Regions from separate parts of the Burkholderia sp. LMU1-1-1.1 genome, predicted to be linked through region 1. Evidence: predicted binding sites of a transcription regulator. Region 1 holds the regulator's gene; each other region holds the start of a gene.
The links. The regulator sigma-54, encoded in region 1, starts transcription at its own class of promoters, with help from an activator protein. The targets are predictions, from matches to a motif close to TGGCANGNAANCTGCTTT.

Region 1 (10,690 bases):
AGGGCCACCCTGATCTGGCGGCCCTGACCCGGGGCCGCACGATACTGTTGTTGCCACATAGAAATAAATGATATGCTTGTTGGCAACTCTTTCACAACAGGCATGTCATGAAAAAATCTTCCCGCGCACTCTTCCTCGGCGCCGCGCTGTGTTGCGCGCTGCCGTGGTCGTCCAACGCCGCCGCCCAGGCGGTGAGCGTGCCGTTCCCGCCGGACAGCGCGTCCATCGTCTACAAATCGGACGGCGCCGGCATGATCGTCCAGTTCGCCACGAGCACGGAGTCCGAATCGTGCAAGGGGTTGGAGCCGATCGGCAAGGTGTTCGCGGCCGACCTGCTGCGCCAGAAGCTGTTGGGATTCGTCTACAAGACGGTGGAGCGCAGCAACCGCCTGCTGGGCGCTTATCCGCAGATCGACACGGTGGTGAAGGCGGAAAAGCCGCTGCAGATCCGCGGTTATTCGAGCTGGAGCGATTCGAGCCCCGGCTTCCGCAGCCACGGCTCGTGCGGGCCGCTGACCGCCCGGTTCACGCCGCAGCCGCTGCACAAGTATCTGGTGATGTTCAATTTCGCCAACGGCACCTGCACCCAGGACGTCTACGACGTGACCGAGCCGGATCAAAAGGCACCGGTGGAAACGACCGCCATCGCCAGCTGCGAAAAGCCGTGACGGCGGGCCGGGACCGGGCCGTTCCGCGCTAGCGCAGCAGGCGGTTTTCCGCGCGCGTGACGGCGTCGGCTCCGCCGCGCACCACCACCACGTCGCCGGCCTCGAGCACCGTGTCCGGCCCGGCGTCGAGCCGCGCCTTGCCGCGCCGGATGGTGGTCACCTCGGCGCCGGATCCGGCCATGTCGATCTCGCGCAGCGGGCGGCCGACGGCGGTGGCGCCGCCGTCCAGGGTGACCGAGTGCAGCCGCTCCAGGTCGGCGTCCTCGCCGGCGTCGCTGACGCCGCGGAAGTAGCCGCGCAGCGACGCGTAGCGTTCCTCGCGCGCGGCCTGCACCCGGTGCACCACGCGCCGCAACGGCACGCCCAGCATCACCAGCGCGTGCGAGGCCAGCATCAGGCTGCCCTCCATCAGTTCCGGCACCACCTCGGCGGCGCCGGCCGCCTTCAGCCGGTCCAGGTCGGTGTCGTCGTACGAACGCACGATCACCGGCAAGGTTGGCGCCAGTTCATGCACCAGGTGCAGCACCTTGAGCGCCGACGGCGTGCTGGCGTAGGTGATCACCACCGCGCTGGCGCGGTAGATGCCGGCCGCGACCAGGCTCTCGCGGCGCGCGGCGTCCCCGTACGACACTTGCCGTCCTGCCGCCTGCGCCTCCTGCACCCGCTCCGGGTCGAGGTCGAGCGCGTGGTATTCGATGTTTTCCTCGCTCAGCAGGGTCGCCAGGCTCTGGCCGCTGCGCCCGAACCCGGCGACGATCACGTGCTTGCTGGTGGACATGGTGCGGCTGGCGATCTTGGTCAGCGCCAACGATTGCATCATCCACTCGTTGCTCGACACCTTCATGACGATCTGGTCCGATTTGGCGATGATGAACGGCGCCACCAGCATCGACAGCACCATCGACGCCAGCACCACCTGGATGATGAACGGGTCCATCAGCTTGCTGCCGCCGGCCAGGTTCAGGAGCACGAAGCCGAACTCGCCGGCCTGCGCCAGCGCCAGGCCGGTGCGGATCGAGACGCCGTCGGACGAGCCGAACAGCTTGGCCAGGCCGGCGATCAGCGCGAACTTGAGCAGCACCGGGCCGCCCAGCAACACCAGCACCAGCCACCAGTTCTCCAGCACCAGGCGGACGTTGAGCAGCATGCCGATGGTGATGAAGAACAGCCCCAGCAGCACGTCGCGGAAGGGCTTGATGTCCTCCTCCACCTGGTGCTTGTATTCGGTCTCGGAAATGAGCATGCCGGCCACGAAGGCGCCCAGCGCGAGCGACAGGCCGGCGCGCTCGGTGATCCAGGCCGCGCCCAAGGTGATCAGCAGCAGGTTGAGCATGAACAGCTCCTGCGAGCGGCGCTTGACGACGATGGTGAACCAGCCGCGCATCAGCCGGTGGCCGACGAACAGCAGCAGCGCCAGCACGATGACGGCCTTGAGGCCGGCCCAGGCCAAGGTCTCGACCAGCGCGTCGGGGCGCTGGCCCAGCGACGGGATCAGGATCAGCAGCGGCACCACGGCCAGATCCTGGAACAGCAGGATACCGATGATCTTGCGACCGTGTTCGCTTTCGAGCTCGAGCCGCTCGGTCAGCATCTTGACCACGATGGCGGTCGACGACATCGCCAGCGCGCCGCCCAGCGCGAACGAGGCCTGCCAGCTGATCTGGATGGAGGGGGGCAGCTGGGTGGCGATGGCCCAGCCGAACAGCATGGTGGCGGCGATGGTGAACACCACCTGCGCCATGCCGAGGCCGAAGACGATGCCGCGCATGGCCATCAGCTTGGGTAGCGAGAATTCGAGGCCGATGGAGAACATCAGGAACACGACGCCGAACTCGGCCAGTCCGTGGGTCGCCTCGCTTTGCTCGGCCAGGCCCAGCGCGTGGGGGCCGATCAGGATGCCGACGACCAGGTAGCCGAGCATGGGCGGCAGGTGCATCATGCGGAACGCCACCACGCCCAACACGGCGCTGCCGAGCAGTATCAGGGTTAATTCCAGGGGTGAAAACGTCATTTCAACATAGCCAGTAGAATAATATTTAGTTGTTTGTCGCCGGGGCCGGGCGTTATGTTTTGACTGGCAAGTTTTTTGCTTTCTCAATTCGGCTATACTTGGGTATGAGTGTAACCCATGAAAAAACAATGCTGAAAGCTTTCGACGCAAAAATGGCCGCGCACGCCTTGCGGCTGGCTCGTGAAACGTTGCAAAACGAGGCCGACGCCATCGCCGCGCTCAACGCCCGCCTGGGCGACGACGACAGCGTGGTGCGCGCCATCGCACTGTTGCTAAATTGCAAGGGCAGGGTGGTGGTGTCCGGCATCGGCAAGTCCGGCCACATCGCCCGCAAGATCGCCGCGACCCTGGCCTCGACCGGCACGCCGGCGCTGTTCGTGCACCCGGCCGAGGCGGCCCACGGCGACCTCGGCATGGTCACCGCCGACGACGCCTTCATCGCCATTTCGTATTCGGGCGAGAGCGCCGAACTGATGACGATTTTGCCGGTGGTCAAGCGCATGGGCAGCAAGGTCATCGCGATGACCGGCAAGCCCGGCTCGAGCCTGGCCGTGATCGCCGACGTCCACCTGAACGTGGCCGTGGCCAAGGAAGCCTGCCCGATGAACCTGGCGCCGACGACGTCGACCACGGTCACCCTGGCGCTGGGCGACGCGCTGGCCGTGGCGCTGCTGGACCTGCGCGGCTTCCGCGAGGAGGATTTCGCGCGTTCCCATCCGGGCGGCGCGTTGGGCCGGCGCCTGTTGACGCACGTGCGCGACGTCATGCGCAGCGGCGACGATGTACCGAAAGTCGGCGCCGACGTGAAACTGACGGACGCGCTGCTGGAGATCACGCAAAAAGGCATGGGCATGACCGCCATCGTCGACGCCGACGGCAAGCCGATCGGCGTGTTCACCGACGGCGACCTGCGCCGCATGATCGAGAAGGTCCAGGACTTCACCAAGGTGGTGATCCGCGACGTCATGCACCCGAATCCGCGCAGCATTTCGCCGGAGAAACTGGCGGTCGACGCCGTGGCCGTGATGGAGCAGTACCGCATCAACCAGATGCTGGTGACCGACGCCGAGGGCAAGCTGGTCGGCGCGCTGCACATCCACGACCTGACCCGCGCAAAGGTGATTTGATGACCGAGCTGACTTATGTGGAACGCGCCGCGCGCGTCAAGCTGATGATCTTCGACGTCGACGGCGTGCTGACCGACGGCAGCCTGCATTACGGCGCCGACGGCGAGGCCCTGAAGACCTTCAACGTGTACGACGGCCTGGGCATCAAGCTGCTGCAGGAATCCGGCGTGCAGACGGCCATCATCAGCGCGCGCGTGTCGCCGCAGGTGGTCAAGCGCGCCGCCGACCTCGGCATCGGCTTCCTGCACCAGGGCGGCCACGACAAGCTGACGCCGTTCAACGCGCTGCTGGAAAAGACCGGGCTGACGGCCGAGCAGGTCGGCTTCATCGGCGACGACATCGTCGACCTGCCGATCTTGACGCGGGTCGGCTTCGCGGTGGCGGTGCCGGGCGGACGCAAGGAGGTGCTCGAGCGCGCGCACCACACCACGGTGGCGCAGGGCGGACGCGGCGCCGTGCGCGAAGTGTGCGAACTGCTGTTGCACGCGCAGGGCACGTACGAGCGCGTGCTGGCGCAGTTCATGGTGTGATGGAGTGTAATCATGCGTAAAAGAACAGCACATCGCTGGCAGCTGACCTTGACGATGATCATCGGCGTGTTTGTCGCCGTCGGCAGCTTTTGGCTGGTGCAAGTGGTCAACCAGTCCGGCCAGGAGCAGCAGGCGGACCAGTTCCTCAACGAGCCGGACTACATCATCGACCGCTTCAGCCTGGTGCGCATGACCAAGGAGGGCAGGCCGGCGTATATCGTTTCCGGCGACAAGCTGACCCACCGGCCGATCGACGACTCGTCCGATATCGACAAGCCGTTCCTCAACAGCCTGTCGGGCCAGCAGCCGCCGATGACGATCCACGCCGATACCGCGCGGGTCGACCAGAACAACACGCGTGTCACGCTCAACGGCAACGTCGACGTGGTGCGGCCGGCCTCGCCGAAGGCCGAGGCGATGCACCTGCAGACCAGCACCCTGACCGTGTTCCCGGACGAGGAACGGATGGAAACCAAGGCGCCGGTGCAGATGAAGCTGGGTAACATGACTTCCAGCGGCACCGGCATGAAAACCAATAACGCGACGCGCCAGCTGCAGCTGGGCGGACGCGGAACGATCACGATGCCGCCGAAGGCGCCGCGCTAATACAAGAGACACCGATATGAAGGACACGATGATGAAGAAACTGATACTGTCGGCCGCGCTGCTACTGGCCGCCATGGGCGCGGCCCACGCCGAAAAAGCCGACTCCAACAAGCCGACCGAGATTTCCTTCGACAACCTCGACGCCGACGACGTCAAGCAGATCAAGACCTTCACCGGCAACGTCGTGCTGACCCGCGGCACTTTGCTGATGAAGTCGCCGAAGGCGGTGGTCACCGAAGATCCGGAAGGCTACCAGCTCGTGGTGCTGACCGGCGCGCCGGGCGTGCAGGCGACGTTCCGCCAAAAGCTCGACGGCGCCGGCGACCAGTGGGTCGAGGGCCGCGCCGACCGCATCGAATACGACGGCAAGACCGAGCTGGTCAAGCTGTTCTCGAAGGCGCAGATCAAGAAGCTGGAGGGCAGCAAGAACGCCAGCCAGGTCGACGGCGAGTTCATCTCCTATGACAGCCGGCGCGAATTCTTCGCCGTGAAAAACACCGCCACCGGCGAAAGCAAACCGGGCGGCGGCCGCAGCACCATGGTGATCCAGCCGTCGAACAAGCAGGCGCCCGCGCCCGCTCCCGCCACCAATCCAGCGGCGGGGAAATAAGCATGGAGCCAACATGCGGTAGCACCCTGATCGTGCGCGGCCTGCAAAAGACCTACGGCAAGCGCCAGGTCGTGCATGACGTCTCGCTGCAGGTCGAATGCGGCGAAGTGGTCGGCCTGCTCGGCCCCAACGGCGCCGGCAAGACCACCTCGTTCTACATGATCGTCGGCCTGGTGCCGTCGGACGCCGGCACCATCGACATCAGCGGCGTCGACATCTCCTCGCTGCCGATCCACCGCCGGGCCTCGCTCGGCCTGTCCTACCTGCCACAGGAGGCTTCGGTGTTCCGCAAGCTGACCGTGGAAGAGAATATCCGCGCCGTCCTCGAAATCCAGAAAGTGGACGGCAAGCCTTTATCCAAGGCTGCCATTGATGAACGGCTCAATACCCTGCTGGCCGATTTGCAAATCGAAAAGCTGCGCGAAAACCAGGCGCTGTCGCTGTCCGGCGGCGAACGCCGCCGCGTGGAGATCGCCCGCGCGCTGGCCACCAACCCGCGCTTCGTGCTGCTTGACGAACCTTTCGCCGGGGTCGACCCGATTGCCGTCATTGAGATCCAGCGCATCGTGCGCTTCCTCAAGGAACGCAATATCGGCGTCCTCATTACCGATCACAATGTGCGCGAGACGCTGGGCATTTGCGACCGCGCATATATCATCAACCAGGGCTCGGTTCTGGCTTCAGGCCGGCCGGACGACATCATCGCCGACGAGTCGGTCCGCCGCGTGTACCTGGGTGAACACTTCCGGATGTAAATAGGCCCCATGAAACAGTCATTGCAACTGCGCACGTCGCAGCACCTCGCGCTGACACCCCAGCTGCAGCAGTCGATCCGTCTGCTGCAGCTGTCCACGCTGGAGCTGCACCAGGAGCTCGAGCAACTGCTCACCGACAACCCCCTGCTCGAGCGTCTGGACGACCCGCTCGACCGATCGCTGCGGCTGTTGTCCGACGGCGCCATCAGCCAGCAGGCGCCGTCCGGCGAGGCGCCGCCCGAAGGCCCGCCGGGCCAGCAGGACGCGCCGGCCGCCGCCGACGCCGACCCCTACGACGGCCCCGCCGCCGATACCGAAAGTACCAGCAGCGAGGCCGACGTCGACTGGAGCGACGCCGGCCGCAGCAAGGCCCCCGACGACGAGGACGCGCGTCCCCAACTGGAGGCCAACCACTGCACGCTGCGCGAGCATCTGATGGAGCAGATGCGGGTGACCGTGCTGGAGACGCGCGACCGCGCGCTGGTCGAGCTGATCATCGACGCGCTCGACGAGAACGGCTACCTGGAGGAGCCGCTGGAGGAGATCCACGCGCGCCTGCCGGAGGAACTGGAAGTCGACATCGACGAACTGCGCACCGCCTTGTCGATGCTGCAAAGCTTCGACCCGATGGGCGTGGGCGCGCGCAACGCCTCCGAATGCCTGGCGCTGCAGATCAAGCGCCTGCCGGGCATCGCGCTGGTGACGCGGCGCATGGCGCTGACCATCGTCGAGAACCATCTGACCTGGTTCGCCCAGCGCGATTTCAACAAGCTGAAAAAGGCGCTGGTGTGCGACGACGAGGACTTGCGCGAGGCGCAGGCCGTCATCCGCCTGTGCAATCCGCATCCGGGTTCGGCCTTCGCCTCGGACGTGTCCGACTACGTGGTGCCGGACGTGATCGTCAAGAAGGCGCGCAACGGCTGGCAGGTCAGCCTCAACAACGACGTCATGCCGCGCCTGCGGGTCAACGCCATGTACGCCAACCTGCTCAAGCAGGGCAAGGGCGAGGGCGCGATGGGCGCCCAGTTGCAGGAAGCCAAGTGGCTGATCAAGAATATGCGCCAGCGCTTCGACACCATCCTGCGCGTGGCGCAGGCGATAGTAGAAAGGCAAAAGAACTTTTTCTCGCACGGCGCGGTTGCCATGCGCCCCCTTGTGCTTCGCGAAATTGCTGATACACTGGGTTTACACGAGAGCACTATTTCTCGGGTGACGACTCAAAAGTACATGCTGACGCCGCACGGCATGTTTGAGTTGAAATATTTCTTTGGTAGCCACGTCGCCACCGAAGCGGGCGGTGAAGCAAGTTCGACGGCGATACGGGCACTCATCGTGCAATTGACAGGAGCTGAAGACCCTAAAAATCCTTTATCCGACAGTAAGATTGCGGACATGCTGGGGGAACAAGGCATGGTGATTGCGCGACGGACTGTTGCCAAATATCGCGAAGCGTTGAAAATCCCTCCCGTTAGTCTCCGCAAGTCTTTGTAGTTACTTGGTCACTGTGCGCCCGGCCGCAATGGGCGCGGCACTGACCGTAAGCGACATTTATCTTTAGGAGCGTGTATGAATCTGACCATCAGTGGACATCATCTCGAAGTGACCGCGGCCATCCGCGAATACGTACAGAGCAAACTGGAACGTGTCACTCGTCACTTCGATCAAGTTATTGATATTGCTGTCATCCTGACTGTAGATAACCTTAAAGAGAAATCCAAACGCCAGAAGGCTGAAATCAATCTGCGCATGTCGGGTAAAACCGTGTACGTGGAAAGCCTGTCGCAAGACCTGTACGCCGCGATCGACACCCTGGTCGACAAGCTCGACCGTCAGGTCATGAAATACAAATCCAAAGTTCAGCAGCACGGCCACGATGCGATCAAGCATCTCCCGGATAGCTACGAACCCGCTGCCGCCGCCCTATAACAACGGCCTCCGGCACCATCCAACAAAGGGCGCAAGGGCGCCCTTTTTTGTGTCCGCGTTTTATGTCCACCTCGATTCGATGAAAATAATTTATCCCGTTTCGGCGGCGACGCCGCGCGCGCGGAAGTGGCGGTAGAATAGGTTTTTCATCACGGGTCGCGACATCATGAGTGAATGGGTCCACACCAGCATCGTCAACGGCACCGGCTTCATCACCCTCGACCGGCCCCGGGCGTTGAACTCGCTGTCGTTGGAGATGCTGCGCGCCATCACGGCGGCGCTGCTGGCGTGGCGCGACGACTCCGATGTCGCCGCCGTCGTCATCCGTGGCAGCAGCGAAAAGGCTTTCTGCGCCGGCGGCGACATCCGTTTCTTCTACGACGCCGGCCGCGCCACGCCACAAACGGGCAGCGCGCCGATCGAGGATTTCTTCACCGAGGAGTACTCGCTCAACCATCTGGTGCACAGCTACCCCAAGCCCTACATCGCGCTGATGGATGGGGTGGTCATGGGCGGCGGCATGGGCATCGCGCAGAGCGGGCCGGACGGCCGGGTGCGCATCGTCACCGAGCGCACCAAGATGGCGATGCCGGAGGTGAACATCGGCCTGTTCCCGGATGTCGGCGGCAGCTATTTCCTGTCGCGCGCGCCGGGCGGCCTGGGCCGCTATCTCGGCGTGACCGGCGCGACGATAGGCGCGGCCGACGCGCTGTATGCCGGCCTGGCCGATCATTATGTGCCCGCGGACGAGCTGGAGCTGCTGTATGCGATCCTGGAGTCGACGCCCGGCGCGGAGTTGGTCGAGGCGATCGCGGCTTTTGCGGAGCCGTTCAGGGACGCGGTCGGGGTGGGCAAGCTGGAGGCGGAGCGTGGGGCCATCGACCGCCACTTCGGCGCCGGGTCGGTGCCGGCCATTGTCGCTTCGCTGGAGTCGGATACCAGCCCGTTCGCGCGGGCCACCGTGCGGACGATGGCGAGCCGGTCGCCGTTGATGATGAGCGTGACGCACGAGTTGATCGAGCGCGGGGCGGCGCTGGACATGGGCGGCTGCCTGCGCATGGAGCGCGCGCTGGTCAGGCGTGTGTTTGAACACGGCGAGGTCATCGAAGGCGTGCGCGCGCTCGTCATCGACAAGGACGGTGCGCCGAAATGGAATCCGCCGTCGTTGGAGCAGGTGACCGAGGAAATGGTGCGGCGCCTGTTCGAGCCCGTGTGGCCGGAATACGCCCACCCGCTGCGGCATCTTTGACCGCAAACCGGCAACGGTTTTGCGGCCCGCGCCGAAAAAAAACATCTCCGTGGTCGGCGGACGTTCTTGGCTACTGCTCCCTGTGCCGTAACACCACCCGCTCGTTCGGATGGAAATACGCGGCTAACTTTTCCGCCATATACACCGACCGGTGTTGTCCGCCGGTGCACCCCAGCGCCACCGTCAAATAACTGCGGTTATCGGTCTTGAAGAACGGCAGCCATTTCTCGATGAAGGCACGGATATCGCCCATCATCTCGATGGCGCTCGGCTGCGCGTCGAGGAAATCGATCACCGGCGCGTCGCGCCCGGTCAGCGGCCGCAACGTCAAATCGTAATACGGATTCGGCAGCGCGCGCACGTCGAACACGAAGTCCGCGTCCATCGGCACGCCCAGCTTGAAGGCGAACGATTCGAAGAACAAGGTCAGCGGCGCCCCCTCGCTGGCGACCAGATCCTTGACCCAGGCGCGCAGCTTGTTGGCGCTCAGTTCCGACGTGTCGACCACGTGGCCCAGCTGTTCGATGGCCGACAGCCGCTCGCGCTCTTCCATGATGCATTCGATCAAGGTGCGGCGCGCGGCCGGATTCTGCCCCGGACGCAACTCGTGCGACAGCGGGTGGCTGCGGCGCGTCTCCGAGAAGCGCGCCACCAGCGAGTGCGTGTTAGCGGTGAGGAACATGACCTTGACGTCGTGCCCCTCTTCGCGCAGCCGCTTGACGTCGGCCGGCAGCGAGGCCAGCGATTCGGCGCTGCGGGCGTCGACGGCCACCGCCAGCGCCTGCAAGCCTTCCTCGGCCAAGGTCGAAACCAGGTTCGACAGCAACGCCGGCGGCAGGTTGTCGACGCAATAGTGGCCGGTGTCTTCCAGCACGTTCAGGGCCACCGATTTGCCGGAGCCGGATATGCCTGTGATGAGGACGATGCGCATGTCAATCTCCGCTCATGGCTTGCCGCTGGCGCTCCATGAACTCCTGTAGTGTGTCGATGCCGCGCAATTGCAGTATCGTGTTGCGGACGGCGGCCTCCAGCAGCACCGCGATGTTGCGGCCGGCCGCCACGGGAATGACGACCTTGCGGATCGGCAGGCCCAGCACGTCCTCGGTCGGGAACTGGAACGGCAGCCGTTCCACTTCCTCCTCCAGCGCGCCGCGCCGCACCAGATGCACGATCAGTTTCAGGCGCATCTTGCGGCGCACCGCCGTCTC
Region 2 (10,690 bases), on a different contig from region 1:
GCCTTGCCGCCGAACCGCTTGCCGTCCATGTCGAAGGTGACGAATTCATTGGCGCCGTCGAAGTCCCACGAATCGTTGGGGGTGTTCTGGTAGGCCCACTTGATCTGGCCGGTCTTCACATCCAACGCCACGGTGGACGACGAGTACAGGTTGTCCCCGGGGCGTAGATGGCTGTTCCACGGCGCCGGATTGCCGGTGCCGAAGTAGGCCAGGCCGGTCTTGGCATCGTAGGTCCCGCCCATCCAGGTCGAGGCGCCGCCGGTCTTCCACAGCTCCCCCGGCCAGGTCTTGTTCAAGGTGCCGGTGACGTCGTTGTCGCTTTCCTTGCCGTCCTTGTCGTAGCGGTGGCCCATATGGCCCTCGACGGTGGGACGGGTCCATAGCAGATCGCCGGTCAGCGGATTGCGCGCCTCGACCCGGCCGACGACGCCGAACTCGCCGCCGGAGACGCCCGTCAGCAGCACGCCGTCGGCGATCAACGGCGCGGCCGTCATCGAATAGCCGGCGGCATAGTCGTCGACCTTCTCCTTCCAGACGATCTTGCCGGTGTCCTGGTCGAGCGCCACGAGCTGCGCGTCGAGCGTGCCGAAGATGACCAGGTTGCCGTACAACGCGGCGCCGCGGTTGACCACGTCGCAGCACGGCATGATGCCGTCGGGCAGGCGGTGCTCGTACTTCCACAGCTTGGCGCCGGTTTTCAGATCGATCGCGAAGATGCGCGAATACGACGCGGTGACGAACATCTTGCCCTTGTAGATCAGCGGCTGCGACTCCTGGCCGCGCTGCTTTTCGCCGCCGAACGAGAACGACCACGCCGGCACCAGCTTGGCGACGGTCTTGGTGTTCACCTGCGCCAGCGGCGAGTAGCGCTGGCCCTCCGAACCCAGGCCGAACGACAGCACGCTGTCGGTGCTGGTGGCCGCGTTCTTGAGCATGGCCGTGGTGACATCGGCCGCCTGCGCCAGCGTCAGGATCGAGATCCCCGCCAACGATGCGATGACTAATTTTTGCACAATCTTCTCCGGTTATTATGATTTTTATCTGCCGCCGCGTTACCGCGCCGGCGGTGGCAGGGCCGCCAGCTCCTCGTCGCTGAACAGGCGCGAACGGGTCAGGAAGCGCCGGCCGGTGCCGTTGTCGAGCGAGAACATGCCGCCGTTGCCGTCGACCACGTCGATGATCAACTGCGTGTGTTCCCAATACTCGAACTGCTCGCGCCCCATGTAGAACGGCGTCCCGTCCAGGTTGCCGAGATAGACATCGGTGTCGCTGATATCGAACTCGCCCGCCGGATAGCACATCGGCGCGCTGCCGTCGCAGCAGCCGCCCGACTGGAAGAACAGCAGCGGACCGTGGCGGCGGCGCAGCCCGGCGAGCATGTCGAGCGCCGCCGGGGTCGCCGTGACGCGGGGGATCGCGGCGGGCATGGCTAGAAGAAGCCGAGCGCGTTCGGGCTGTAGCTGACCAACAGGTTCTTGGTCTGCTGGTAGTGGTCGAGCATCATCTTGTGGTTCTCGCGGCCGATGCCCGACTGCTTGTAGCCGCCGAACGCGGCGTGCGCCGGATACAGGTGGTAGCAGTTGGTCCAGACGCGGCCGGCCTGGATGGCGCGGCCGACGCGGAAGGCGCGCGAGCCGTCGCGCGTCCACAGGCCGGCGCCCAGGCCGTACAGCGTGTCGTTGGCGATGCGCAGCGCGTCCGCCTCGTCCTTGAAGGTGGTCACCGACACCACCGGCCCGAAGATCTCCTCCTGGAAGATGCGCATCTTGTTGTCGCCCTTGAAGACGGTGGGGCGCACGTAGTAGCCGTCCTTCAAGTCGCCGCCCTGCACATTGCGTTCGCCGCCGGCCAGCAGCTGCGCGCCCTCCTGCTTGCCGATGTCGATGTACGACATGATCTTCTCGAGCTGCTCGTTCGACGCCTGCGCGCCGAGCATGGTGCCGGCGTCGAGCGGGTTGCCCTGCTTGATCGCGGCCACGCGCGCCAGCGCGCGCTCGATGAATTTTTCGTAGATCGATTCCTGGATAAGCACCCGCGACGGACAGGTGCACACCTCGCCCTGGTTCAGCGCGAACATCGCGAAGCCCTCCAGGCACTTGTCGAAGAAGGCGTCGTCGGCGTCCATCACGTCCTCGAAGAAGATGTTGGGCGACTTGCCGCCCAGTTCCAGCGTGACCGGGATCAGGTTCTGCGCGGCGTACTGCATGATCAGGCGCCCGGTGCCGGTCTCGCCGGTGAAGGCGATCTTGGCGATGCGCTTGTTCGACGCCAGCGGCTTGCCCGCCTCCAGGCCGTAGCCGTTGACCACATTGAGCACGCCCGGCGGCAGCAGGTCGCCGATCACCTCCAGCAGCACCATGATCGAGGCGGGGGTCTGCTCGGCGGGCTTGAGCACCACGCAGTTGCCGGCGGCCAGCGCCGGCGCCAGCTTCCACACCGCCATCAGGATCGGGAAGTTCCACGGGATGATCTGGCCGACCACGCCGAGCGGCTCGTGGAAGTGGTAGGCGTAGGTCTCGGCGTCGATCTGCGCCACCGAGCCCTCCTGGGCGCGGATGCAGCCGGCGAAATAGCGGAAATGGTCGACCGCCAGCGGGATGTCGGCGGCGGTGGTCTCGCGGATAGGCTTGCCGTTGTCGATGGTCTCGGCGGTGGCGATCAGCGCCAGGTTGGCTTCGATGCGGTCGGCGATCTTGTTAAGGATGTTGGCGCGCTCGGTCTGCGAGGTCTTGCCCCACGCGTCCTTGGCCGCGTGGGCGGCGTCCAGCGCCAGCTCCACGTCCTCGGCGGTGGAGCGCGCCACCTCGCAGAACACCTGGCCGGTGATCGGCGTGATGTTGCCGAAGTACTGGCCCTTGACCGGGGCGACGAATTTGCCGCCGATGTAATTGTCGTAGCGCGCCTTGAATGGGTTGGCTACGCCTAGTTTGCTGATGTCTGCGAGATCCATGTCGTCCTCTTTCTGCTGTGGTTATGAGGCCGCTCCGTGGCGGAGCGGCGGTCGCTGGTGCGTAGACTCTTTTTCGCAAGCACCGTGCCAGCACCGTCGTGGCCCGCGCGGAGAGGGGAAAGCCCGGCCGGCGGGGCATTGCGCGCCGCGCCGGCTGTTCATATTTGGAACAGGTGTCATCCTATGGAGCAGCGCGGCCGGCGGCTCAGCGGATCACCACCCCCCAGGGCAGTTCGCCGACGGCGACGTCTGCGCGCCTGGCCGCGGCGGCCGTATCGATGACCGAAACGCTGTCGGAGCGGCCGTTGGCGACATACAGCTTGGCGCCGTCCGGCGTCAGCGCCATGTTCCACGGGCGCTTGCCGACGGCGATGGTCGCCACTACCGTGTTGCTAGCGGTGTCGATCGCCATCACGCTGGCGTCGATGCCGTTCGAGACGTAGACCCGGCTGCCGTCGGGATGGACGGCGATGCCGTTGGCGTTGCGCCCGGCCGGCACCCGCGCCACCGCCGCCAGCGTCGCCATGTCGATCACGTAGACCGCGTTGGCCAGCTCGCAGGCCACATAGGCGCGGGCGCCGTCGGGGCTGAAGCCCATGCCGCGCGGGCGCAGGCCGACGGCGATCGAACCGCTCTGGCGGCGCGCCGCGACGTCGATCACGTCGACCTGCTCCGCCTCCTCGGCGCTGACCAGCAGCCAGCGGCCGTCCGGACTGAACACCGCGTGTTCGGGATTTTTCCCGCGCACTGGAATATCGGCCAGCACCCTGCCTTCGTGCGCGTCGATCAGCGCGACGCTGTTGCCCTCCTCTACCGCGACGGCGACGTAGCGGCCGTCCGCCGAGGCGCCCACGCCCTCGGGTGACTTGCCAAGCGCGATCGACCGCGTCACCGCGCCGCTGGCGGCGTCGATCACCAGCAGCGCGCCGGCGGCGGCGTCGGTGACGAACAGCCGCGCGCCACGCGGATCGGCGGCGATGCCGCGCGGCCGCTTGCCGGCGGGGATCTGGCGCAGCACGGTGTCGCTGGCGGTGTCGATGACGCTGATGGAACCGGATTTCTCGTTCGGCACATAGGCCAGCGGCGCGGCAAAGGCCGGCGCGGCCAGCAGCGCGACGACGAGGCGGGAGAGCAAGCGCAGGTTGTTCATAAAATCGCCTTTCAGGGTAAATGCGGTTACGGTTGCAAGCGTCGTGCCACAAACACCGGATGGCAGGTATATTGCTTACCGGTCGTCATTACAACGACCAAAAACACGGAGACAACATGAAGCAAGCCTTTTTCCCCCTCAACGCGGTGGCGGCGTTGTTCGCCCTCGGCGGCGGCGCCATGGCGGCCGACCTGGCCGAGGTGCCGGCCGACGTGGTGGTGGTCAGCGCCACCCGCGTGGGCCACACGGTGTTCGACATGCCCGCCTCGGTCGACGTGCTGGACGCCGCGCGCATCCGCGACGGCCAGGCGCGCGTCAACGCCAGCGAGGCATTGGCGGCGGTGCCGGGCCTGGTGGCGCAAAACCGCCAGAACTACGCCCAGGACCTGCAGATCTCCTCGCGCGGCTTTGGCGCCCGCTCGGCCTTCGGGGTGCGCGGCGTGCGCTTGATCGCCGACGGCATCCCGGCCAGCATGCCGGACGGCCAGGGCCAGGCGGCCACCTTCAATCTGGACATGGCCGAGCGCATCGAAGTGCTGCGCGGGCCGTTCTCCGCTCTGTACGGCAACCACTCCGGCGGCGTGATCCAGATGTTCACGCGCGACGGCGAGGGTGCGCCGGCGATCGAGACCACGCTCACCGCCGGCAGCTACGGCAGCCGCAAGGCCGACCTGAACGCGCAGGGCAAGCAGGCCGGCATCGGCTATGTGCTCGACGCCTCGCGCTTCGAGACCGACGGCTACCGCGCCCACAGCGCCGCGACCCGCGACCAGGCGTTCGCCAAACTGACCCTGACGCCGCTGGCGGGGGCCAGCCTGACCATCGTCGCCAGCGCGCTGCGCCAGGACGACACCCAGGACGCGCTCGGCGTCAGCTGGGCCACCTACCTGCGCGACCCGCGCGCCGGCGAAACCGACGCCGCCGACCCGCAAAGCCCGAAGCGCACCCTGGCCGACCGCTACGACACCCGCAAGAGCATCGACCACCAGCAGATCGGCGCCAGCTGGGAGCAGCGCTTCGGCGAGGACCGCCTGCGCGCGACCGTCTATGGCGGCAACCGCGGCGTGATCCAGTACCAGGCGTTTTCCAAAGCCTTCCAGGCGCCGGCCAGCCACTCGGGCGGCGTGGTCGATTTCGAGCGCGACTTTTACGGCGCGGACCTGAACTGGCTGCACGTCAGCCAGCTGGCGGGCGGAAAGCTCGGCACCACGGTCGGCCTGGAATACGGCCGCTCCAGCGACGCGCGCCAGGGCTTCGAGAACTTCATCGGTACGCGCTTCGGCGTCAAGGGCGCGCTGCGGCGAGACGAGACCGACAAGGTCACCAGCGTCGATCCCTACGTTCAGGCGGAATGGGAGGCCGGCGCCTGGATGCTGAGCGCGGGCCTGCGCCACAGCACCGTGAAAATCTCGGTGGACGACCATTTCCGCGGCAACGGCGACGATAGCGGCAGCCTCGATTTCAGCCACACCACACCGGTGCTGGGCGTGCTGTATAAACTGGCGCCGACGCTGAACGTCTACGCCAGCTCCGCGCGCGGCTTCGAGACGCCGACTCTCAACGAGCTGTTTTACTCGGGCGGAGGCGGCGGCTTCAACTTCCGGCTGCGGGCGGCGCAAAGCACGCACCTGGAGGCCGGCGTCAAGGCCCGGCTGAACACCGGCACGCGGATCAACGCCGCCGTGTTCCAGGTCCGCACCCGCGACGAGCTGGTGGTCGACAGCAGCGGTGGCGGACGCACCAGCTACCGCAACGCCGGCCGCACGCTGCGCCAGGGGTTCGAGCTGTCGCTCGACAGCGCGTGGCGCCACGGCCTGAGCACGCGCGTGGCGTTGACCACCCTGCGCGCCGTCTACGACGAGGCCTTCGGTGTGGTCCTGCAAGGCAGCCGGCTGCCCGGCGTCCCCAACGCCAACGCCTACGCCGAACTGGCCTGGAAAGAGGCCGGCGGCCGCTTCGGCGCCGCGCTGGAGGGTATCGCCAGCGGCAAGATCTACGCGGAGGACAGCAATACCGAGCAACCGGCGCCCGGCTACGGCGTGCTCAATGCGCGCGTCACCGCCAGCCAGCAATGGCGCGGCTGGCGCTTCAAGCAGTTCGCGCGGGCGAACAATCTGACGGACCGGCGGTACGTGGGATCGCTGATCGTCGGCGACACCAACAAACGCTTTTACGAAGCGGCCCCCGGCCGCAACTGGCTGCTGGGCGTCGGCGCCCAGTACCAGTTCTAGAAACGGTAGCGCAGCCCGGCCGCCACCGAGCGCGGCGCGCCGGGTGCGACAAAGCGCGCCATCCCGGCCTCGCCGCCACCGGGCGGCGCCAGGGCGCCATTGGGGAACATGTCCACCCCGACCGCGCCGTAGCTTTCGTAACGGCGGTCCGCGAGGTTGGTCACGCGCGCGTACAACTCCCATTTCGGCGCCGGACGGTAGGTGGCGTGCGCGTCCAGCAGCGCGTGGCCGCGGATGCGCCAGTCGCGCCCCGCCGACGCGGCGGCGCCGTCCTCGTCGCCCTGGGTGGCCATGTCGGAGGTCGCCACCAGGTCCGCGCCCAGCGTCAGCGCCGGCGTCGCGCTCCACTCCAGTCCCAGCTTGGCCGTATTGCGCGGCAGTCCGGCGAGACGGGTGCCGGGCACGATATGGACGTCGCGCGTGCCGCTGAACAGATCGCCCCGCGCGTCGTAGGTCGCGTCCAGATAGCTGTAGTTCAGCCGCACGGACCACGGGCCGGCGCGGCCGGTGACGCCCAGGTCCACGCCCTGGTGGCGGGTACGGGCGAAATTGGCAAAGTAGCCTTGCTGCGCCAGCGCGGCGCTGCGGAACAGGATGTCGTCGCGATTCACGGTGCGGTACAGCGACAGCGACGCCGTGTCGCCACGCGCGCCCCGCCAGCGCACGCCCGCTTCGGCGGTGCGCGAGACCACCTGCTTCAGAAAGGGGTCCGATTGCAGCCCCACCGGCAGACGGCAGGGCCGCTCCGGATCGGCGCAACCCAATTCGATCACCGTCGGCACGCGGTTGCTCTGCGACAGGTTGGCGAACAGCGTCGCGCCGCCGGCCACCCGGCGCGCGATACCGATGGCGGGATTGAGCTTGCGGTAGTCGAACGTTTCGCGCGGCTGCGTCTCCTCGTCGCGGCGTAGCTGGTTGCCCACTCTGGCATGGTTGTACCGCGCGGAGACGGTCAGCCAGGTGTCGGGTGCCACGGTCCATGTGTCGGCGGCGTACAGGCCGGCCGCGCGGGCGGCGCCGTCGACCGAGGAACCGGCCTCGCGTTCCGCCTCCGCATCCACGACGACCGAACGGTCGGGGGCGAAGTCCGCTTCCCGCTCGTACTGCGCGAAGCCCACGGTGCCGCGGTCGAAGGTCAGGCCCGCCGCCAGCTGGTGCGAGTCGGCATGCCTGCTGAACTGCGCGCTGAAACCATGGCTGCTCTGCCGGGTCGACGTGGTGTTGTAGGACGCCGCGTGCGCGCTCTCGCCCTCGGCATAGTCGTCGTTGATGTCGCCGTTGACGGTGTCGCGCCGGCTGCCGCGCGCATACAGCGCGACGGCCAGCTCGGTGTGGCCGTCGAAGCGGTGCGTCAGGTCGAAGACGATCTGGCGCAGGCGGTTGCGCGTTTCGTCGGGCGAAGTATAGACGGCACGGCGATCGTCCCCGTACAAGGCCTCGGGGAGCAGGCCGTTGCCTATCAGCCGACTGCTCGCCGCCAGCAGCGCGACGCTCCAGTCGTTGTCGCCGGCGGTGCCGGCCAGCTTGGCGTAGACATTGCCCAGCCGTCCGTCGGAATGGTCGCGCCAGCCGCGGTCGTGGAAGGTGGTGGCGGCGATGAATGCATTCCACCGCCCGCCGCTGTCGGCGCTATCGTAACCGTAAGCGATGTCGGCGCGGCGCCGGCCGTTGCTGGCGGTCGATACGTCGGCGTCCACGCCGGGCTGGCTTTTACCGGTTTTGGTCGCCAGCACCAGCGCTCCGCCCAGCGTGTTGAGCCCATACAGCGGATTCGATCCCGGCGCGAGCATGATGCCGCCGATCGCCGCCTCGGGCAGCATGTCCCAGTTGACGACATCGCCGAACGGCTCGTTGACGCGCACGCCGTCCAGATACACCGAGATGCCTTGCGATGAACCGAGCACCGGCGACGCGCGGAAGCCGCGGTAGGTGATGTCGTTCTGGAACGGGCTGCCGGCGATCTCGTTGACGTTCACCCCCGTCAGGTTACGGGCCATGAACTCGCCGAGATTGCGGCCGGCCGGGGCGTCGAGCGCGCGCCCGCCGGCCGTCTGCACCTGGTACGGCAGCTGGTTGCGGTCCGTGCCGATACCGGGCAACGGCGCCACGCCAACGATATCGACCGACAGCACTGACGCCGCCGGATAGGTCGCCGGCGCGCTGTCGTCGGCCGCCGCGCCGGCGCAGGCGAACAGCACGCCCGCCGCCACCACCGCGCGCTGCCTCATGGCGCCTGCTCGTGCACACCATACCTGGCGAAAATGGCTTTCAGCTCGCCACTGGCCTTCATCTCGTTGACGGCCGCCTGCAGCAGTTTCGCCATCTCGAGATCGTCCTTGCGCACGGCCATGCCGACCGCCCATCCGGCACGCGGCAGGCGCTGAAAGGCGACCTCGTTCAACGGGAAGGCCGGATCGTCGCGGAACACGGCGTCGATTTCCGAACGGTTGGCCAGCACGGCGTCGAGCTGGCCGGCCTTGAGCTGCGCCAGCGCCTCGGCCGCCGTATCGAAAATGCGCACCTTGTCGCGGAAGCGGCCATTCCCTTCACCCAGCAACACCATCGCCGCGATGGAGACCTTTTCGACGCCGACGGTTTTGCCGGCCAATGCATCGATGCCGTCGAAGGCCGGCATCGCGCGCGCGCTGCGCACCAGCCGCACCGTCTCCACATGGTAGGGTGCGAAGATGGCGACCTTGTCGTTCTCGTTCATCAGCAGCGGCTCGACCGGCACATGCAGCATCACGTCGGCGGGACCATAACCGAGGTAATGCCCCTTCCACACCATGTTGCGCAGGTCGTCGCCGAGGTTTTCACCGGCTGGAAACGGCAGCAGGCTGAGTTTGAGGCCCAGCTTCGTCGCCAACGCCTGCGCGACGTCCACGTCTATGCCTGCGCCACGCTCGGAAAAGGGCGCGAACTGGTCGTACACGGCCACCTTCAGCGATCCGGACTGGCGTATCTTTTCCCAGTCGGCATGGGCGGGGGCGGCCGCGCCCAGTAGAGCGGCGGCCATCGGAATCAGCGCGGCGGCGCGCCAGCGGGCGATCGGCATGATGGGCTCCCGATTATTTGGCGGCGTCGCGGCGGGCTTCCAGATAGGTCTTGATGGCCCACATGGCCTCCTGGTTGAAGACACCCTCGAACGGCGGCATATACACCGCGCCGTTGCGCACCTTGCCATGCCGGATCGAGCTCAGATAGTAGTTGTCGGTCTCCTTGTAGCAGGCCTTTTTCTTGGTCTCGTTTTTGACGTCGGTGCAGTCGCGGTCCATCAGGCGCAGATCGGGCGCGATGCCGCCGGTGACCGCCTCCAGGCCGTGGCAGCGCGCGCAGTTCTGGTTGTAGGCGGATGAACCGATCTTCAACGCCAGCGGATTACCGCGGTATGGGTTCTGGTCGAGCCACTTTTCACCGAGCGCCGTCAGGCCGGTGGTGTCGACCGCCTGCGGCACCACGTTGCCGTGGGCGTAGACGGACAAGGAAGTGAAGGCCACCGCCGCGAGCACGGTGGTGGCGGCGAGAATGCGGAATGGATGATGCATGATGTCTCCTGGCTGGTTTTAAGATTTATACAGTCATTGAGCAAACGCCATGCCACGCCCGCACCCCCGGTGATTCGGCGTCGCCTGTTCCAATTTGGCACAAGTGTCACAACCGGTTGTTCAACGCGGCGCCGGCGCATCGTGGGATAGAATGGGATGGTGCGCTTGCACCAGCCGCTTTCAAATACCCAACAACCCATGAGCCAGCCCAGCACCGAGAACTATGACGCCATCATTGTTGGCAGCGGCCCGGGCGGCGCCAGCGTCGCGCGCGAATTGGCGCGGCGCGGCCTGCGCGTGCTGGTGCTGGAACAGGGCAGCGCGGTGCCACTGCAAGGCACGCTGTCGCAGATGGCCGGCATCGCCGCCGTTCCCGGCAAGGGCGCGTTCATCCACCGCGACGCTTCGCTGCTGGTCAGCGGCGTGGCCGCAGGCGGTACGTCGACGATCAACTTCGCCACCGCCGCGCCGCCGCCGTTGCCCATGTTCGCCGCCCACGGCATCGATCTGGCGCCGGCATTGGAATCGCTGCGCGCCGAGTTGCCGATGGCGCCGCTACCGGACGAGCTGATCGGCCCGATGGCCAAGCGCATCCAGCAAGGCGCCATGGCGCGCAAGCTCGGATGGCGCAAGCTCGACAAACTGATCCGCCCGCAGTCATGCCGCACCGGTTGCTGGCGTTGTGTCTATGGTTGTCCGTTCGGCGCCAAGTGGACCGCCCGGGATTTCATCGATGAAGCCGTTCAGCTTGGCGCGGTCCTGATCGACCAGGCCAAGGTGGAGCAAGTGATCGTGGAACACGGCCGTGCGACCG
Region 3 (10,690 bases), on a different contig from region 1:
TCGCGTCCGGACCGGTCCAGAACCAGACCATGTGGGCGATCGGCAGGTAGGCGAAGGTGAACCACAGCACGACGAAAGCGAGCACGGCGGTGAACTTGGCGCGTTCGGCGAAGGCGCCGACGATCAGGCCGCAAGTGATGGCGGCGAACGTGGCCTGGAAGGCGACGTAGATAAATTCAGGAATGACCACACCCTTGCTGAAGGTGGCCGCGTACGAGAACGCGCCCTTGGCCGGATCCCAGATGCCGTTCAGGAAGGCACGGTCGAATTTGCCGTAGAAGGCGTTGCCTTCGGTGAATGCCAGCGAATAGCCGTACACGCACCACAGCACCACGATCAGCGCGAAGACCATGAACACCTGCATCAGGATCGACAGCATGTTTTTGGAACGGACCAGGCCGCCGTAAAACAGCGCCAGGCCGGGAATCGTCATCAGGATCACCAGCAAGGTGGCGACCATCATCCAGGCGGTGTCGCCCTTCTGTGGCGCGGGGGCCGGTGCCGGTGCGGCCTCGGCGGCGGCTGGCGCGGCTGCGGCAGGCGCGGCGGGCGCGGCTGCAGGCGCTTCCGGTGCGGCGGCGGCGGGCGCGGTGGCAGCGGCGGCCGGCGCGTCAGCCGGTTTGGCCTCCTGGGCATGGACCGGCGCGGCGAGTGCAAACAGGATGGATACCCCAGCGAGCAATGTTGTTATAGTTTTCTTCATCAATCTTCCCCTTAAAGAGCTTCGTGGCCGGTTTCACCGGTACGAATACGGATCACCTGTTCCAGGTTGTATACAAAGATCTTGCCGTCACCGATTTTGCCGGTGCGGGCAGCGCCTTCGATCGCTTCGATCGCCTGTTCGACGATCGCATCGTCCACCGCCGCCTCGATCTTGGTTTTCGGCAGGAAATCAACCACATACTCGGCGCCGCGATACAGCTCGGTGTGGCCTTTCTGACGACCGAAGCCTTTGACTTCGGTCACGGTGATACCTTGCACGTTGATCGCCGACAGGGCCTCGCGGACCTCGTCGAGCTTGAACGGCTTGATAATGGCGGTAATCATTTTCATGCTAAGCCTCGCTTAGAAGGTTTTGGAAATGGTAAGCACGGCGCCGGTTTTGCCGAGGTTCTTGCCGCGACCGACATAGGCGTCCGTATCGGTGGAGATCGCGGCCACGGCCACCGTTACGACGCCGAAATCTTTGGTGACGCCGATTTTGTAGTCGTTGTAGCTGAAGGCGGAGTTGTTCTTGACGGTCTGGCGGCCCAGGTGCAGGTTCAGGATGTAGCCGTCATAGATTTCGGAGTTGAGCTGGGCATCGACGTAGCCACTGTCCTTGCTGTCGGCGGTGCCGAACAGATTGGTGGTCGAGCGGGAGTACTTGACGGAGAACGGGCCGACGCCGATTTGGGCGTACAGTTCGAAGGTGTTGGCGCTGGTGGCCAGTTTGTTCGACGGATAGTAGTAATACAGGCCGCCGACGTCGTAGGTGACGCTAGGGGCGATCTCGCCGCGCTTGCCGCCGTAGACATCGATTTCCACATCGGCGTCGCCGCCACCGTCCTTGACCCACTTGATGGTGGACGCCCAGGTGCCGACATACAGGCCGGTCGGATTGTTGACGTAATCCACGCCGCCTTGCAGCGCCGGATTGAGACGGGTTTGCGAGATGCCGCGATAACGGTAGTCGCTGACCACACCAACGTTGTAGCTGATTTGGTTGTCCGGTGCCGGTTCGGCAGCGGCCGGAGCCGCAGGCGCGGGTTGCGCGTCCTGGGCCTGCGCCGAGGCGCTCATGGTGGCGAATGCGAAGGTCAATGCTGCGATCAGAGTCAGGTTCGTGCTTTTCATAATTTTGTCCTTGTAGTTATCGAACTTAGTCACAGATAGAGAGTACGGTTACGGGTAAAATCCTTATGAGGCAAAGCAGTGAGCGGCATTCATTGACTTCTTTAGCAGAATGCGTGCCAGCTAATGTTGCTCGCTGGATAGCTGCCGTAGCATCCGCGACAACGGACGTACTCTGACGAAAGTGATAATTTGAAAGCGTCGAACGCGACAGTCTTTGGTTTTGCACCACGATGACGCATGAATGCACTTTTATAGTGCATACACAACCCCACCAGATCAAGGAATATTATGGATATGAACACTTTTTTTAACGACTTGCAAAACAAGATCAGCCAAGCCGTTCAAAACTCACCAGCAAAGGACATTGAGAAGAACGTCAAGTCCATGATGACGCAGGGCTTCTCCAAACTGGACCTGGTGACGCGCGAGGAATTTGATGTTCAAACGCAAGTTTTAGCGAAAACCCGCGCGAAACTGGAGACGCTCGAAACGCGTCTGGCGGAACTGGAAGCGAAGGCGGCGGCGCCTAAGAGCGATATCATCATTTAAGATGACCACCGACGCCGCCAAGTAAGCCATTAGCCCCGATGACGGGGCGAGGCGGCGAATGACAATGCCGGGTTACGAAGCCTGCGCAGTAGGACTGGCTCGCCATCCCGTCGGCGTTTCCCAGGCGTCCCGCCCCATCGCGCGCGGCGCCGCGTTCCGGCGGTTCAGAACTTCACGTCAAGTTTGACGCTGAAGTAGCGGAACACATCGCGCGGCGGCACCCAGCTGTCGACCGTGATCAAGGGCGACGTGGCCGTCGGCCCGGCGCGGTAAGTCGGCCCGCTGGCGTTAGCGTTCGGAATGTAGAAGCGATCGAACAAATTATTGATACGGAAGCTGAGTTTGTACCGATCGCTCGGCGCCCGTACGCCAAAACCGAGATCGGCAATGGTGTAGCCGGCGTTGATCGCGCGCGGATCATTGTTGATGTTGTTACTGTACTCGCTCTGGTATCGCACATTACCGTCGACGAAACCGCCCCACGTCATGCCCGGAAGCTTGAAGTCCGCGTTGGCGCCGATATTGACCTTTAGCTTGGAAGTACCCGGGAACACACCGCCGCTCAGATCCTGGATGCCGGTGGTCGAGCCGGGCTTGATCGGGAAGCAGGCGCTGTTGCGGCCGGGGATAGATCCGTTCGCTCCCGGTCCGCCCGGGGTGACGGCGACGTTGGTCGCATCGTTGTAGCAGGGGCCGTTCTTCCAGTCCTCGATGGTCGGACGGGTGTAGGCCAGCGAGGCGTTCACGGTAAAGCCTGGACGTACCAGCATATGGGTGTCGAGTTCAATGCCACGGGTCTGGATCAGCGGAATCGAATTGAGCTGCGTGTAGATGGTCGGGTCGTCAGGCAGCACGAACGACACATTCTGCTGGTAGCCGCGGAACCGGGTCCTGAACACGGTGGCCGCGACCGACATGCGATTGTCGAACAGGTTGGCCTTCGCTCCGAGCTCGATGGTGCGGCTCTTTTCCGGAGCGACCGGGAACGCGGCCGACGCCGTCAGGCCGCTGGTGACATCGTAGGCGCGGCCCTTGTGGCCGGTGGCCGTCATCACATAGGCCATGAGGTCGGGCGTGATCTGCTTCTGGATACTGAGCTTGCCCGTGGTCGCGTAATCCTTGTTGCCGGTGCTGGCGAACTGGTCCACGCCAACCGGGCCGGGAACGAAGGTCGAGCGGTCCAGCTGGTCCGTGTAGAAGCTTCGGCTGTAGTGGAAGCCCGATTCCTCCATGTTGCGCCGTGCGCCCGCGACCAGCGTCCAGGTCGGCACAAATTCCCATGTCGCCTGGCCGAACGCGGCCTTGTTGACGTTGTAAATATCGGTATAGTAATTGGTCGGGCTTGACGGTGAGTTGGCCGCGCAGTTGCTCGGCGCCACGCAGAAGCCCCGGATGAAATGGCGGTCGATCTCGTTGCGCGCCCACCACAAGCCGGCCACGTAGCGCACCGTGCCACTGTCGGGCGACACCAGGCGCAGTTCCTGCGTTTTGGAACGGATGTCGTAGGTGCCGAACTGGTTGTTGCCTACAGTAAGGCCGGGGACGCCTGGGCGCGCCAGGGTCGGCACGTCGACGAAGTCCTGGTCGCGCGAGTCGTTGGCCTTGTACTTGCTGTACGAGGAGATCGACATCAATTGGGCGTCGTTGGGCAGCGTGTAGGCCAGCTTCAGGCCCAGACCGTTGGTCTTGGACGCGATGCCGGTCGGGAAGTCGCGCCGCACGTTGCGGTTATTGCGGTCGGTCGGATCGATGCCGGCCATCGTGGTCGTGGCGGGCAGCAACGGATTGCCGTTCAAGTAGGCGGTCGATATGTCGGCCGGCGTGCGCACCTGGTTGCCGGCCGTGCCCGTTGTCCGGTAAAAGCCGTTGACGGCGGTGACGCCGCGCGTGTTCTGCTGCTTGTTATAGCTCGGCATCAGGTCGACGTCGAGCGAACTGGTCGGACGCCAACTGAACTTGGCCATCAGGGTCGTGCCGCCCGAGCCGTTGACATCGTCGCCGGTCGTCAGGTTGGTGAAATTGCCCGGCATGCGGCTGCGGTTGGCGGCCACGCGCACGCCAAAGGTATCCGAGACCATGCCGCCGGCCGACAGACCCAGGCGCCATTCGCCGTCATTGGTGTACAGGGAGCTGCCACGATAGACCATCGGTCCACTGATGGGCTTGGTGACGATGTTGATCGCGCCGGCGACGGCGGATTTGCCGAACAGCGTGCTTTGCGGTCCCTTCAGCACTTCGATGCGGGCCACGTCCGCCAAGTCGCGGAAGGCCTGGAATTGCGTGGCGATCGGAATGTCGTCGATGATGACCGAAACGTCCGATTCGACGCCGATGCCCACCGAGACGGTGCCGATGCCGCGCATAAAGATGGCGTTGTTGGCCGCCGTCGTGCCCGAGGCCATCGTCAGCGAAGGCGTCAGTGCCACCACGTCCTCGATTTCGCGAATGTTGGTGCGGGCGATCTCCGCCTCGGTCAGCACCGAGATGGCCATCGGCACCGACTCCAGTTTTTCCACACGCTTGTTGGCGGTGACGACCACGGTCTCGAGCCGGGTGCCGTCGTTCGGCCCTTCCTGGGCGATGGCGCCGTTCGCCATGCCCAGCACCGCCGCGCCGACCAGCGCCGCCAGTGGTTTCATGCGGATGCGGCCGTGTTGATTTTCGCTATAGTTATTCAATGCCACGATTGTCTCCCCTCTTATAATCACACACCAAAAACCTGCGGCCCGTTAAGGCGATTTCGTCGGACGGGCATGCCCCTTGAAGCGCAGCAGCGCTTCAAGAAAGTAGTAGTCGCCATAGTTGAGCGGGACGTCGATTTCCTTGCCGGCGGGCTTGTGGCCGGTGGCATGCTTGAGCAGGAAACCGCCGTTCTCGCCCGGCGCCGCCAGGTAGGCCGGCGACGACAGGCTGCGCAGCTGCTGTTCGGCCAGCGCGAGATAGCGTTGCGCCAGCGGCGGCTCGACGAAACCGGAGAGTTCCAGCAAGGCCGACGCCATGATGGCGGCCGCCGACGAGTCGCGCGGCGCGTGCGGAATCGCCGGATCGTCGAAGTCCCAGTACGGCACCTTGTCGGCCGGCAGGTGCGGATGGTTCATCATGAACGAGGCGATTTTGCTGGCCTGGGCCAGATACTCGGGCTTGCGGGTCTCGCGGTACATCATCGTGTAGCCGTACAGGCCCCAGGCCTGCCCGCGCGCCCAGGCCGAGCCGTCGGCGTTGCCCTGCTGCGTGACGCGCGCACGGACTTTGCCGTTGGCCGGATCGTAGTCGACCAGATGGTAGCTCGAGCCGTCGGGCCGGAAATGCTCGCGCAACGTGGTATCCGCATGGGCGACCGCGACGTCGCGGTAGTAGTTGTCGCCCGAGGCGCGCGCAGCCCACATCAACAGCTCCAGGTTCATCATGTTGTCGACGATGACGGGAAACTTCCAGTCCTGATCGGGACGCAGGTTCCAGGACTGGATGCTGCCGACCGTCGGGTTGAACCTCGTCACCAGCGTCGTGGCGCCGGCCAGCAGCGCGTCCCGGTACCCAGTCCCGCCAGCGCCGCCCTCGCCCAGCCGCAGACCGTTGCCATACCCGCAGTTCAGGATGAAGCCGACGTCATGCTGGGATTTGTCGAATTTGGCGGAGGCGGTGGCGGCCGTGTAGCGCGCCGCCGCCGCGCGCCATTTGGCGTCGCCGGTCGCCTCGGCCAGATACCACAAAGCGCCGGGGAAAAAGCCGCTGGTCCAGTCGCGCGTGGGGATCATTTTGACTTCGCCGTTCTCCACCGTGCGCGGGAAGCCGGGCTTGCCGGCGATCTTGTCAAGCATGGCGCCGTACTGACGCGCCGCCACCGCGATGTCGCGCGCGATGAGGTCATCCATCGTTTCGGCCGCGCGCAGCGGACTCGCGGCCATTGAAATACCCAGCCCGAGGCCGAGCAGCCATCGTTTGATTTTCATTCAGTCTCCGTATCGGCGCGTGGCCGCGACAATCGGTCAAGCGCCGATTTCAGAGCAAATATACACGCAAAAACTGCTTAGTAAAACGTTTTTCTTCGTGATTGAAAAAGTCCCTGCCTTTAGGGATAAGCTGTGGTTTTTTAGTGCCGGGGCGGCGCAAATACACGGAAAACATCGCCGTGGGGCGCCAGCAGAAAAATCGATTACCCCTGCGGCAGAGCGCTGCCGTAACGGGCTCAGCCGCCGTGCGGGGTCCGCCGCATGATGGACGAGCGGAGGATGAGCTGCGGCTCGAGAAGGGTCAGGTCGATGCTGGCGTCGTCGCCTATGGTGGAAAGCAAGGTGTTCATGCCCACCACGCCCATCTCCTCGCTGCGCAGGTCGACCGTGGTCAGCGCTGGCGACGCGTAGCGGCCGAACTGGATATTGTCGAAGCCCGCGACGGAAATATCCTCCGGCACCTGGAAGCCGAGCGCTTGGGTGGCCTTCATGAAACCGAGCGCCATCAGATCGTTGTAGCAGACGATAGCGTCCGGCCGCTGCTCGCCCAACATGATGGCCGAACTCCGGCGTTCGCCCTCGGGCGCGGTGGGGGCGGCGCCGCTGAACACCTGCAATGGCAGGCCGTGTTTTTCCAGGCAGCCGCGCACACCGGCCATGCGGTCCTGGTCGCGGTGCGACTTCGGGAATCCCAGGTAGGCGATGCGCTTGTGCCCCATCGTCACCAGGTGCTGCGCGATCATGTAGCCGCCTCGCCGGTCGTCGCTGGTGACGGTGGGCAGCGTCATGCGGGACAGGCGGCCAAAGAATACCAGCGGCTTGTCGAGCCGGGCCATCCAGTCCATGTCCTCCTCGGCCAGCCGCGAGTACACCAGCAAGCCATCGACCCGGCGGCTCAGCGACTCCAGCAACATGCGCTCGCGGCCGGGGTTCTCGTCGATGTCGACCAGCAGCATGGTGTAGCCATGTTCGGCGGCCACCCGGTTGGCGCCCTTGACGATGCTGGTGAAATGGGGGTTGCTCACATCCAGCACCGACAGGCCGATGGTGTTGGTGCGCCCGGTGATCATCGATTGCGCCAGCGGATTGGAGCGGTAGCCGAGTTCCTCGATCACCGCCTTGATGGTGGCCTCGACCGCCGGCGAAAACCGCTGCGCCTGGTTCACATACTTCGAGACGGTGGTCGTCGACACGCCGGCGGCGTTGGCGACATCGCGGATAGTGGGTACCTTGATTTTCATTATGTGTGGCGGGAACGGCTGTCCGGAAAGCGCAGATGATCGCACAGTTTATCGCCGCCCCGGCCCGGCCATTTTCCTTTTCAAGAAGCTGTTGACGTCCAAAACGATTAATATATACTCAGGTTAAACGTTTTACAAGCACCTCCTCCAACCGCCCCACTCCTTGGACGACATCATGAACGACAGCGCCACCGAAAAACCCTTTGATCGACTATTGCTGACCGGCGCCGCCGGCGGGCTAGGCCAGGTTTTACGGGACAGGATCAAACCATGGGCACGCATCGTGCGCCTGAGCGACCGCGCCGACTTGGGCGAGGCGGCCGAGGGCGAGGAGATCGTCCGTTGCGATCTCGCCGACAAGCCGGCGGTCCTGGCGCTGGCCGAGGGGGTCGACGCGGTGCTGCATTTCGGCGGCATTTCGGTCGAGGACCGCTTCGAGCCCATCATGCAAGCGAACATCCTCGGCCTGTACAACCTGTACGAGGCGGTGCACAAGGCCGGCGTCAAGCGGGTGGTCTACGCCAGCTCAAACCACGTCACCGGCTTCTACCGCAACACCGAAATCGTCGACGCCGACATGCCACCGCGCCCGGACGGCTTCTACGGCCTGAGCAAGTGCTTCGGCGAATCGCTGTCGCGTTACTACTACGACCGACTTGGGATCGAAACCGTTTGCCTGCGCATCGGTTCGTCGTTCGCGCAACCGAAGAACGCCCGCATGATGACCACCTATCTCAGCTACGATGACCTGGTGGAACTACTGCGCTGCGCGCTGTTCACCCCGCGCGTCGGGCACACCATCGTCTTCGGCACATCCAGCAACGATACCAGTTGGTGGGACAACCGCAAGGCCAGCCACCTCGGCTTCCGCCCGAAGGACAGTTCGCGCCGGTTCAAGCACCTTTTTCCGGATACGGCCCAGCGCCCCGGCGACGATCCGGCCACCATCTTCCAGGGTGGCCCGTTTGTGACGGCAGGTCCGTTGTACTGACGGCGCCAGACACCGATATCAACCATCAGAGAACACGAACGGAGACAGACGTATGCGCAGCGCGATAAAACCAACACCGGAGCCGACGCCAAAATCGATCAACGCCCGCCTGCTCGCCGCCGCGCTGGCCGGCGCGCTTTCGGTGAACGCCGACGCCGCCGACAAGCCGCCACCGCCGCCATCGTCGAGCTACCAGCCGCCGCTGGCGGCCGTCCCGATGAACCAGATCATCCAGCGACGGTTGTACCCGCAACTGGAGTATCTGTTCGACAAAATGGTGGCCGAGAAGGACCACTTCACCCTCGACGGCGTCGCGGCGCTGAAAAGCAACGACAAATTCTTGCAGGGCAAAATCGCCGTCGGCCTGGCCCATGTGGTGCTGAACATGCGCACGGACGACCCCCGCCTGCCCGAGCGCCTGCGCCAGTTCCGCGCCATCGCCGACATGACGATCGGCATGGACAACCAGACCTGGGGCATCCACTACTACCTGACCGCCCTGTACCAACTCAAGCAGGCCGGCTTGCTGGAACGGGCGGTCTCTCCGGCCACGCTGGCGGCGCTGCGCGCCAAGCTCGACTGGCGCCACTTCGTGACCCAGCCCGACTTCCAGCTGATACGCCTGCCCACCAATTACTACGGCGTGGCCTTTAGCGTGGCCCGCCTGCGCATGCTGCTAGGCTGGGAGGATGACAGCGCCGGCAAGATCCTCCTCGACAAGATGCTCGAGCATTACAACACTTACTCGGGCAAGTTCGGCTTTTCCGACGAGACCGCCGGCGAAGGCCGTTTCGACCGCTACAGCATCCTGCTGATCGCCGAAATCTGCGAGCGCTTCATCGAGACCGGCCTGACGGTGACGCCGGAACTCAAGGCGCTGCTGCGCAAGGCGGCCGATGTGGCCCTAAACATCGCCAACACATCGGGCGACGGCTTCACCTTCGGCCGCAGCCTGGGTCCCTATGGCGAGACGGCGGCGCTGGAGATCCTGTCGGTGTCGGCCTACCTCGGCGTGCTCACGCCCGAGGAAAAAAAGTACGCCTACGCCTACTCGAACCGCATCGTCGCCAGGTACGTGGACTTCTGGTACAACCCGGCGATGCGCTCGGTCGACATGTGGGGCCAGGGCCGGCGCACGGACGCCTACCGCGCCAAGCACCGCATCCTCGGCGAGAACTTTTCGCTGGCACACCAGTTGATCTTCACCACCGCGTTCTGGAACAAGGCCGGGATGGAGGGCGCCGAACCCAGCGCCGATTTGCAGGCATGGCTGGACCGGACCCGGCCCCGCTCCAGCCTGGTGCGCTTCGCGCAGGGCCAGTACGACCGCGCGCTCGCCATTTACCGCGACCGGCGCCACATCTTCAGTCTGCTGATGGTCAACGGCGGCGGCGGCCAGTACGACAACAGCCCCTACTATCCGTTGCCGTTCGCCACCGGCATCGTCGCCGGCACGCCGGACAGTGGCGCCGAGCATCCGCAACTGCTACCCAAGTTCAGGCTGGCCGACGGCACCGAGCTGATTGGCACCAGCTACATCAAGGATATCCGCGCCACCAGCGAAGGCGACCAGGCCAGCGTCAGCTACCGGCAGGACGAACTGGCCAGGCTCGGCGGCAAAGCGCCGACGCCCGACGGCCGCATCCGGCTCGAAACCACGTACACGATGACGCCTGGCGTCATCGTGCGCACCGACACTTACACGCCGACGGCCCCGATCGAGGTTACGCGCGCCAGCCTGGAGTTCGCCTCGTTCTCCGACGGCGCCACGGCGCTAGGCAAAAAGGTCAGCTTTGCGCAAGGCGACGCCACCTCATTCGAAGTCGAAGGGCTAGACGCCTGCACGGTCGCGCCGACCAACGGCGCCGAACCGTTCCGCTCGCCGGCCGGCGCGATGCGTTCGCACGTGAGCTGCGCGACCACCAACTTCACCTTCGCCAGGCCACTGACGATCCGGTGGACTTTGAAGTACCGTTAGCCGGACGACGCACCGACACGGGTCACAGCGATGCCTGCCAGACCGCATTGCCCTATCTGAACGTGACGCCTTCGACGAACTTGCCGATGTCGAGCACGTTCGCCTCGGCGCCCTTGATCTTGCGGCCGCCGACCGTCACGTTGTC

Region 2: a site for sigma-54 is predicted at 9,914-9,931, ahead of pedF (cytochrome c-550 PedF). Genes of this name have one in related genera too.
Region 3: a site for sigma-54 is predicted at 1,938-1,955, ahead of MRBLMU1_RS31125 (TorF family putative porin). Genes of this name have one in related genera too.

The regions. Positions count from the first base shown of each region.
Region 1 is NZ_JBEGHG010000086.1:50,732-61,421, forward strand. It holds gene MRBLMU1_RS31505 (DUF6055 domain-containing protein) at 1-27, shown strand, start outside; gene MRBLMU1_RS31510 (hypothetical protein) at 108-668, shown strand; gene MRBLMU1_RS31515 (cation:proton antiporter) at 697-2,679, opposite strand; gene MRBLMU1_RS31520 (KpsF/GutQ family sugar-phosphate isomerase) at 2,808-3,806, shown strand; gene MRBLMU1_RS31525 (KdsC family phosphatase) at 3,806-4,336, shown strand; gene lptC (LPS export ABC transporter periplasmic protein LptC) at 4,349-4,942, shown strand; gene lptA (lipopolysaccharide transport periplasmic protein LptA) at 4,974-5,552, shown strand; gene lptB (LPS export ABC transporter ATP-binding protein) at 5,555-6,307, shown strand; gene MRBLMU1_RS31545 (RNA polymerase factor sigma-54) at 6,317-7,798, shown strand; gene hpf (ribosome hibernation-promoting factor, HPF/YfiA family) at 7,874-8,233, shown strand; gene MRBLMU1_RS31555 (enoyl-CoA hydratase/isomerase family protein) at 8,400-9,482, shown strand; gene rapZ (RNase adapter RapZ) at 9,553-10,413, opposite strand; gene hprK (HPr(Ser) kinase/phosphatase) at 10,415-10,690, opposite strand, start outside.
Region 2 is NZ_JBEGHG010000027.1:7,609-18,298, forward strand. It holds gene MRBLMU1_RS21350 (PQQ-dependent methanol/ethanol family dehydrogenase) at 1-1,013, opposite strand, end outside; gene MRBLMU1_RS21355 (DUF779 domain-containing protein) at 1,053-1,427, opposite strand; gene adh (aldehyde dehydrogenase) at 1,430-2,950, opposite strand; gene MRBLMU1_RS21365 (beta-propeller fold lactonase family protein) at 3,156-4,100, opposite strand; gene MRBLMU1_RS21370 (TonB-dependent receptor family protein) at 4,217-6,331, shown strand; gene MRBLMU1_RS21375 (TonB-dependent receptor) at 6,328-8,559, opposite strand; gene MRBLMU1_RS21380 (substrate-binding periplasmic protein) at 8,556-9,386, opposite strand; gene pedF (cytochrome c-550 PedF) at 9,400-9,876, opposite strand; gene MRBLMU1_RS21390 (GMC family oxidoreductase N-terminal domain-containing protein) at 10,075-10,690, shown strand, end outside.
Region 3 is NZ_JBEGHG010000078.1:330,036-340,725, reverse strand. It holds gene MRBLMU1_RS31135 (ammonium transporter) at 1-703, opposite strand, end outside; gene MRBLMU1_RS31130 (P-II family nitrogen regulator) at 715-1,053, opposite strand; gene MRBLMU1_RS31125 (TorF family putative porin) at 1,066-1,836, opposite strand; gene MRBLMU1_RS31120 (accessory factor UbiK family protein) at 2,125-2,385, shown strand; gene MRBLMU1_RS31115 (TonB-dependent receptor) at 2,550-5,069, opposite strand; gene MRBLMU1_RS31110 (glycoside hydrolase family 88 protein) at 5,115-6,335, opposite strand; gene MRBLMU1_RS31105 (LacI family DNA-binding transcriptional regulator) at 6,572-7,576, opposite strand; gene MRBLMU1_RS31100 (NAD-dependent epimerase/dehydratase family protein) at 7,752-8,567, shown strand; gene MRBLMU1_RS31095 (hypothetical protein) at 8,620-10,545, shown strand; gene MRBLMU1_RS31090 (hypothetical protein) at 10,598-10,690, opposite strand, start outside.